2 regions of the Mesorhizobium sp. BR115XR7A genome follow, and region 2 is predicted to be linked to the other one. Evidence: riboswitches for the same ligand, from Rfam matches in the RefSeq annotation. Region 2 holds a riboswitch; the other holds the start of a gene.
What was found. Region 2 has a riboswitch for thiamine pyrophosphate ahead of thiB (thiamine ABC transporter substrate binding subunit). Riboswitches for the same ligand answer to the same signal wherever they lie in the genome.

Region 1: linked by a shared signal. The riboswitch ahead of thiC (phosphomethylpyrimidine synthase ThiC) and the one ahead of thiB (thiamine ABC transporter substrate binding subunit) in region 2 are both predicted to bind thiamine pyrophosphate.

The regions. Positions count from the first base shown of each region.
Region 1 covers NZ_JAIUHW010000014.1:175,048-179,271, forward strand. Annotated here, with positions in the region: gene queC (7-cyano-7-deazaguanine synthase QueC) at 1-465, shown strand, start outside; gene queD (6-carboxytetrahydropterin synthase QueD) at 465-821, shown strand; gene queE (7-carboxy-7-deazaguanine synthase QueE) at 818-1,555, shown strand; TPP riboswitch at 1,836-1,952, shown strand; gene thiC (phosphomethylpyrimidine synthase ThiC) at 2,057-3,892, shown strand; gene thiO (glycine oxidase ThiO) at 3,889-4,224, shown strand, end outside.
Region 2 covers NZ_JAIUHW010000005.1:333,466-337,689, reverse strand. Annotated here, with positions in the region: gene LB557_RS13410 (ABC-F family ATP-binding cassette domain-containing protein) at 1-1,301, opposite strand, end outside; gene LB557_RS13405 (thiamine diphosphokinase) at 1,303-1,962, opposite strand; TPP riboswitch at 2,049-2,163, shown strand; gene thiB (thiamine ABC transporter substrate binding subunit) at 2,207-3,205, shown strand; gene thiP (thiamine/thiamine pyrophosphate ABC transporter permease) at 3,274-4,224, shown strand, end outside.

The DNA.
Region 1 (4,224 bases), on a different contig from region 2:
GTGCCCGACGGGCACTATGCCGAAGACTCCATGAGGATCACGGTGGTGCCGAATAGGAACGCCATCATGCTGGCCATCGCCTTCGGGGTTGCCGCCGCGCAGAAGGCCGATGCGGTGGCCACTGCCGTCCACGGCGGAGATCATTTCATCTATCCCGATTGCCGGCCCGCTTTTATCGACGCCTTTCAGACGATGCAGAACCATGCGCTCGCAGGCTACGCCGATATCCGCCTGTACGCTCCGTATGTGAATATGTCGAAGGCCGACATCGTCAGCGAGGGGGCAAAGTACGCCACGCCGTTCGAGGCGACGTGGTCCTGCTACAAGGGCGGTGCACGTCATTGCGGTCGCTGCGGGACATGCGTCGAACGGCGCGAAGCATTCGATCTGGCCGGCATCACCGACCCGACAGATTATGGGGACGCAGACTTCTGGCTCCACGCTATCCAGACAAGGAGCGCGTAATGTTCCACATTACCAAAGAGTTCCACTTCTCGGCCTCGCATCAGCTCACCTCCTTGCCACCAGGTCATCAGTGCGCACGTCTGCACGGCCACAACTACATCGTCGTAGTGGAGCTTTCAGGTGGCGAACTGGACGAACACGGCTTTGTGCGCGACTACCAAGATCTGGCGGCGTTCAAGCACTACATCGATGGGACCTTCGACCATCGGCATCTTAACGACGTGCTTGGGCATGACCATGCCACAGCGGAATACCTGGCCAGGCACTTCTACGACTGGTGCAAGGTGCGGCTACCCGAAACCTCCGCCGTGCGGGTGAGCGAGACGCCGAAAACCTGGGCGGAATACCGACCATGACTTGCGCGTTGCATCCCGGAATCCGGGTGAGCGAGATTTTTGGGCCGACCATTCAGGGCGAAGGCGTGCTGATCGGCTTGCCGACGGTGTTCGTAAGAACCGGCGGGTGCGATTATCGCTGTTCCTGGTGCGACAGCCTGCATGCGGTGGACCGTCGCTTCCGCCATGATTGGGAGATGATGTCTCCCGACGCGGTTTGGCAAAAGGTCATTGCGCTTTCCGGCGGTCAGCCCGTGATGGTATCGCTGTCGGGCGGCAATCCGGCCATCCAGCCGCTTAGCCAGTTGATCGACCGCGGGCATGGTGAGGGCTACCGTTTTGCATTGGAAACCCAAGGCTCGGTGTCTAAGCAATGGTTCGCGGATCTCGACGTGCTGGTACTAAGCCCTAAGCCGCCCTCAAGCGAAATGACGACAGATTGGGCCGCGTTCGACGCCTGCTTAGAGGCGGCGCAGGATAAGCCGCAGATGGCGCTCAAGCTCGTTGTCTTCGACGATGATGACTATGCCTATGCCAAAGACGCCGCGGCGCGCTACCCGCAATTACCCGTCTATCTGCAGCCCGGCAATCACACGCCGCCGCGTCCCGGCGACGAAGACGCGTTCATCGACATGGCCGGTGTGATGAGGCGCATGGAATGGCTGGTTGAAAAGGTGACTCGTGACAGGTGGTTCGAGGCGCGTGTACTGCCGCAGCTTCATGTTCTGCTCTGGGGAAACAGACGGGGCGTCTAGCCGAAGGGGAAGGATTGCCGACGACGAGCAAGACAGACATCTATAGCAATCTCACCCAACTGGGCGGCAGCAGCGTCGTTCCGGAAAGCCCCGAAAATACCGTGCTGGAAAAGGCACCGAATCCGCATGAGGGCTCGCCTTATTGGGGGCGCTTCACCGCTGCTCTGGGGCGTCACTTGCTCTCGATACTAGCATGCTTTTCCGCTGGGTTTGTTTGGTCGTCGATCACCGCTGCGGGACGAATGCGCTTGACAAAATAGCGCCGGCCCATTCAATTCGACGCATTCACCAGGGGAGTCCCGGCAAGGGGCTGAGATACTGCTGGCTTTCGCGGCGCAGTGACCCGTTGAACCTGATCCAGTTCATACTGGCGTAGGGACGGTGCAAGCGCTTTGCGGGAGTTCACGCCCGAAGACCTGTTTTGAACAGGTCGACAAAAGCGTCTTTTCATCCTTCCGGCACAGAACTGGGTCTCCAATGCATGAGCAAAGGAGCCTCAAGATGAATGCCCTCACCCCAGCCGTGTCGACGGGACCGCTGCCCGCCTCACGGAAGATTCACAAGTCCGGCGTCCTCCATCCGCACATCAAGGTGCCGATGCGCGAAATCTCCGTCCATCCGACGGCCGGCGAACCGCCCGTCATCGTCTACGATCCGTCCGGCCCCTATACCGACCCGATTGTCGAAACCAGCATCGAAAATGGCCTTGCCCGGCTTCGTAACGAATGGATCACAGCGCGCGGCGATGTCGAGGCCTATGACGGCCGCCATGTCCGGCCGGAGGACAACGGATTTGCGACCGGCGAGCGCCTGACGCCGGAATTTCTCACTCGCAACCGGCCACTCAGGGCCAAGCAGGGCAAGGCGGTGACCCAGCTCGCCTATGCGCGCGCCGGCATCATCACGCCCGAGATGGAGTTCGTCGCCATCCGCGAAAACCTCGGCCGCGAGATGCTGCGTGGCAAGCTTGAGCGTGACGGCGAAGCCTTCGGCGCGGCGATCCCAGACTTCGTCACGCCGGAATTCGTGCGCGATGAGGTTGCGCGCGGGCGTGCGATCATTCCCGCCAACATCAATCATCCCGAAAGCGAGCCGATGATCATCGGCCGCAATTTCCTGGTGAAGATCAACGCCAATATAGGCAATTCCGCCGTCACCTCCTCGATGGCCGAAGAGGTCGAAAAGATGGTCTGGGCGATCCGCTGGGGCGCCGACACGGTGATGGACCTGTCGACCGGCCGCAACATCCACAACATCCGTGAATGGATCGTACGCAATGCGCCGGTGCCGATCGGCACGGTGCCGCTCTATCAGGCGCTCGAAAAGGTCAACGGCATTGCCGAGGACCTTACCTGGGAGGTCTACCGCGACACACTGATCGAGCAGGCCGAGCAGGGCGTCGACTATTTCACCATCCACGCCGGCATGCGGCTGCACTACATCCCGCTGACTGTCGACCGGGTCACGGGCATCGTCTCGCGCGGCGGTTCGATCATGGCCAAATGGTGCCTGCAGCATCACCGGGAAAGCTTTCTCTACGAGCACTTCGCGGAAATCTGCGACATCTGCCGCGCCTATGACGTGTCCTTCTCGCTTGGCGACGGTCTTCGTCCCGGCTCGATCGCCGACGCCAACGACGCGGCGCAATTCGCCGAGCTGGAAACGCTTGGCGAGCTGACGCAGATCGCCTGGGCCAAGGATTGCCAGGTGATGATCGAGGGGCCTGGCCACGTGCCGATGCACAAGATCAAGGAGAACATGGACAAGCAGCTCGCCGTTTGCGGCGAGGCGCCGTTCTACACGCTTGGACCGCTGACGACCGACATTGCGCCGGGCTATGACCACATCACCTCCGGCATTGGTGCTGCCATGATCGGGTGGTTCGGCACCGCCATGCTCTGCTACGTCACGCCGAAGGAACATCTCGGCCTTCCCGATCGCAACGACGTCAAGATTGGGGTGATCACCTACAAGATCGCCGCCCATGCCGCCGATCTGGCGAAGGGCCATCCGGCGGCGAAAGTCAGGGATGATGCCCTCTCCCGCGCGCGCTTCGAGTTCCGCTGGGAGGACCAGTTCAACCTGTCGCTCGATCCTGAAACCGCGCGGTCCTTCCACGACCAGACCTTGCCCAAGGAGGCGCACAAGGTGGCGCATTTCTGCTCGATGTGCGGGCCGAAATTCTGCTCGATGCGCATTTCCCACGACATCCGCGCCGAGGCACAGAAGGAAGGCATGGCGGCGATGGCGGCGAAATATCGCGCGGGTGGCGATCTCTATGTGCCGGCTGACAAGACCGGCGTAGCACTCATGACAGGGGCGCCGGAGCCGTCATGAGGGTGCTGGTCAAAGGGGCCGGCATCGCCGGCCTCACCGTCGCCTTCGAACTCGCCACGCGCGGCGCGGCGGTGACCGTTGCGGAGACAAGGCATGGCCTCGGCGGCAATGCGTCGTGGTTCGCCGGCGGCATGCTGGCGCCATGGTGCGAGCTCGAAAGCGCCGAGCAACCGGTGCTGGATCTCGGACGCGATGCCGCCGACTGGTGGGAGGCGGCAACGCCCGGGCAGGTGACGCGGGCCGGAACACTGGTCGTGGCCGCGCCGCGCGACGCGGGCGAACTCGACCGGTTCGCCAGCCGCACGTCGGGTCATCGGCGCGTCGATGAGGAT
Region 2 (4,224 bases):
TCATTGGTCGGCTCATCGAGAACCAGGAGGTTTGCTGGCCGTGCCAGCACGCGCGCCAGGATCAGCCGCGCCCGTTCGCCGCCGGACAGCTCGCGCACCGGCGTGCGGGCCTGTTCCGGCTTGAACAGGAAATCCTTCATATAGGACACGACATGGCGCTGCTCGCCATTGATGACGAGGTTCTCGCCGCGCCCGTCGGTCAGATATTGCGCCAGCGTCTCTTGCGGGTCGACCGCCTCGCGCTTCTGGTCGAGCGTGGCGATCTCCAGATTGGTGCCAAGCCGTATCGAACCCGCGTCCGGCGCCAATTCGCCGGTCAGCATCTTCAGAAGTGTCGTCTTGCCGGCGCCGTTCGGCCCGACAAGGCCGACGCGGTCGCCGCGCTGGATGCGGGTCGAGAACCCCTTGACGACGGTGAGGTCGCCAAAGCTCTTCTCGATGTTCTTGGCCTCGATCACCAGCTTGCCGGATTCGGCGGCGTCGCTTGCCACCATTATCGCGGTGCCTTCGGCGCCGCGATGGCCGCGAAAACGCTGGCGCATGGTCTGCAACTCGCCTAGGCGCCGCATGTTGCGCTTGCGCCGCGCCGTCACCCCGTAGCGCAGCCAGTGCTCCTCGCGCACGATCTGGCGGCCGAGCTTGTGCTGTTCGCGCTCTTCCTCTTCCAGCACCAGGTCGCGCCATTCCTCGAAATGGCCAAAGCCCTTGTCCAGCCTGCGCGTCTGGCCGCGATCGAGCCAGACTGTGGCGCGCGACACGCGCTCGAGGAAGCGGCGGTCATGCGAGATGACGATGAGCGCCGAGGAGGTCCGGACGAGCTCTTCTTCCAGCCATTCGATGACAGATAAATCAAGATGGTTAGTCGGCTCATCAAGAAGCAGGATGTCGGGCTCCGGCGCCATGACGCGGGCAAGCGCGGCGCGCCTGGCCTCTCCGCCGGACAGGTCGCCAGGCCGTTCTTCGCCCGACAGGCCGAGATGCTCCATCAGATAGCTGGCGCGGTAGGGATCGTCGGCGGGCCCGAGCCCGGCCTCCACATAGGCGCGCACGGTTGCAAAGCCGTCCATGTCGGGCATTTGCGGCAGATAACGCACCGTCGCCGAAGGCTGGCGGAACACCTCGCCGTCCTGTGGTTCGATCAGGCCGGCGGCGATCTTGAGCAGCGTCGACTTGCCGGACCCGTTGCGGCCGACCAGCGCGATCTTGTCGCCGGCCGAAGCGGTCAAGGCGGCGCCGTCGAGCAGCGGCGCGCCGCCGAAGGTCAGTCTTATCCCGTCGAGATTGAGAAGAGGCGGGGCCATGTCAGCTTTCGGGCAATGGATAGGGATGGGCGAGCAGCAGCGCGCGGCCATGGCCGAGCGCGATGTCGAGGCGGCCCCCGGTCTTGCCGAACTTGACCTCGTTGGAAATGGTCAGCGACGAACCGAACGCCACCTCGACCTTGTCGAGCGGCCATTTGGCGCCGGTGACGGTCAGGCCGGAGAGTTCGGAGAAGCCGAGAATCGAGAACAGCGTGCCGTCGGCATAATCGAAGCCGGCCCTGCCGGGCAGCAAGGGAACACCTTCCTGGGCGCCGCTGGTCAGAAACACATCCATTCCGGCTTCGGCCAGCCGCAGGCCAAGCGCCAGATGCAGGAAGGCGTGGTCGGCGCGCTTGCCGCCGAAGGCGCCCGCCAGCACAAGGCGGGTCGCCCCGCGCTCCAGTGCGGCCGCGATCGCCAGTTCTCCGTCGGTCTTGTCCTTTTCCGCCGGGAAGGTTTGCCGCGGCACGGCGGCGAGGTCGGCGGGCAGATCAGCCGGGACCGAGTCGAAATCACCCACCCACAGTTCCGGCACGAGGCCCAGCATCTGCGCATGGCCGATGCCGGCGTCGGCAGCGATGACGCGCGAGCCTTCGACCTGGCGGTCGAGCCGAGGCGTGCGGATGAGGTCGCCGCCAAGCAGGATGGTGAATGTGCTCATATCCCGTCGCCTTACCAGCCCGGCACGGGAAACGGAAGGCGGCAAAGTCCCACTTGCGCGGGTCATCGGCCCGGCCTATGTGTCGAAACGCTCTAACGGGGTGCCGGACGCGAATTTCGCGGGCCGGCTGAGAGGCAGTCTCGCCAACCCGCTGAACCTGATCCGGTTTGTACCGGCGGAGGGATTAGACGTTTCGGACACTCCGACGCCTCAATTCCTTTCAACGCAAACGAAGGAGGCGCCGATGCGCACGTTTTTATATTCTCTGGTCGCCGCCACGGCAGTAACCCTGTCCGGGCCGGCCTTGGCCAAGGACAAGCTGACCGTCTACACCTATGAGAGCTTCACCGCCGACTGGGGTCCAGGTCCCGTGGTGAAGAAGGAATTCGAGGCAGAATGCGGCTGCGATCTCGAGTTCGTCTCGGTCGCCGATGGCGTGGCGCTGCTCAACCGCGTCAAGCTGGAAGGCGCTTCGACCAAGGCCGACATCGTGCTCGGCCTCGACACCAATCTCACCGCCGATGCCAAGGCCTCGGGCCTGTTCGCGCCACATGGCGCAATAACGGACGTCAACGTGCCGGGCGGCTGGACCGACAACACTTTTGTCCCGTTCGATTACGGCTACTTCGCCGTCGTCTACGACACTGAAAAGCTGAAGAGCCCACCCAAGAGCTTGAAGGATTTGGTGGAGGGTAGCGCCGACGACAAGATCGTCATCCAGGACCCGCGCACATCGACGCCCGGTCTCGGCCTGCTGTTGTGGGTGAAGTCGGTCTACGGCGACAAGGCGCCGGAGGCCTGGGCCAAGCTCAAGACCAAGGTGCTGACCGTGACGCCGGGCTGGAGCGAGGCCTATGGCCTGTTCACCAAGGGCGAGGCGCCGATGGTGCTGTCCTACACCACCTCGCCGGCCTACCACATGGTCGCCGAGAACACCGAGCGCTATCAGGCGGCGTCGTTCGAGGAAGGCGAATATCTGCAGATCGAGGTCGCGGGCATCACCACGACCGGCGCCAAGAATCCGCTGGCGGAAAAGTTCATGGCCTTCATGACTGGGCCGAAATTCCAGGACGCCATCCCCGAGACCAACTGGATGTTCCCGGCCGGGAAGACCGACAAGCCGCTCAACCCCGCCTTCGACAAGCTGGTCAAGCCGACCAAGACCTTGCTGTTCAGCCCGGAGGAGGTCGCGGCCAACCGCAAAGCCTGGGTCGATGAATGGCTGGCGGTGATGAGCAAGTAGGTTTTGTGGGCTAATCTCGTGAGATGAACGCTCTCCGGCGATGCTCCCTAAGCTTCACCCAATCGTTGATGTGCGGTGTGCAAACCCGCTCTGATCCCCGCATCACAGCCGGCGTGATAGGGCTCGCCGCCATCGCCATTTTGATCGGCGGAGCGTTTGCGGGGCTGCTTGTCGAAGGTGCTCGCGATTTTTCCGGCGCTTGGGCTGCGTTCGATCTCTACCTGTTCCGGGTCGTGCGCTTCACGCTCTGGCAGGCGGCCCTGTCGACGCTGCTCTCGGTCGGGCCGGCCCTGCTCGTGGCGCGGGCGCTGTCGCGGCATCCACGGTTTTTCGGCCGTGCCTTCATCCTGCAGCTCTTCGCCGTGCCGCTGGCGCTGCCGGGCATCGTCGCGGCGCTCGGTATCCTGGCGCTCTATGGCCGCGCCGGCTATTTCTCCGGCTTTCTCAGCGCCGTCGGCGGCCAGGGTTGGCCGGGCATCTATGGCCTGTCCGGCATTCTCGTCGCCCATGTCTTCTTCAACCTGCCGCTGGCCACACGTCTGCTCCTCGAGGCGCTGCGGACCATTCCCTCCGACCAGTGGCGGCTGGCGAGCCAGCTCGGCATGGGGGCGCGGCCGGCATTCCGGCTGATCGAGTGGCCGACGCTGCGTGCCGCGCTGCCCGGGGTCGCCGGACTTGTCTTCATGCTGTGCGTCACATCCTTCACCATCGTGCTGACGCTCGGCGGCGGGCCGGCCGCGACGACGCTCGAAGTCGGCATCTATCAGGCATTGCGCTTCGATTTCGATCCCGCGAGGGCTGTCGCTCTGACGCTGCTGCAGATCGCCTTGACCTTCATCGTGGTGCTGGCGTTGACCCGACTCGGAGCCGACGTCGTCGGCGACGTCAACCTGCCGGTCGCGCCGCGCCGCTACCTCTCCGTCAACAGGACCGAAGCCTGGCTGAACGCGACGCTCATCGTGTTGGCCTTGCTGTTCGTTGCGGGGCCGATGGCGGCGACCGTGGCGGCCGGCCTTGGC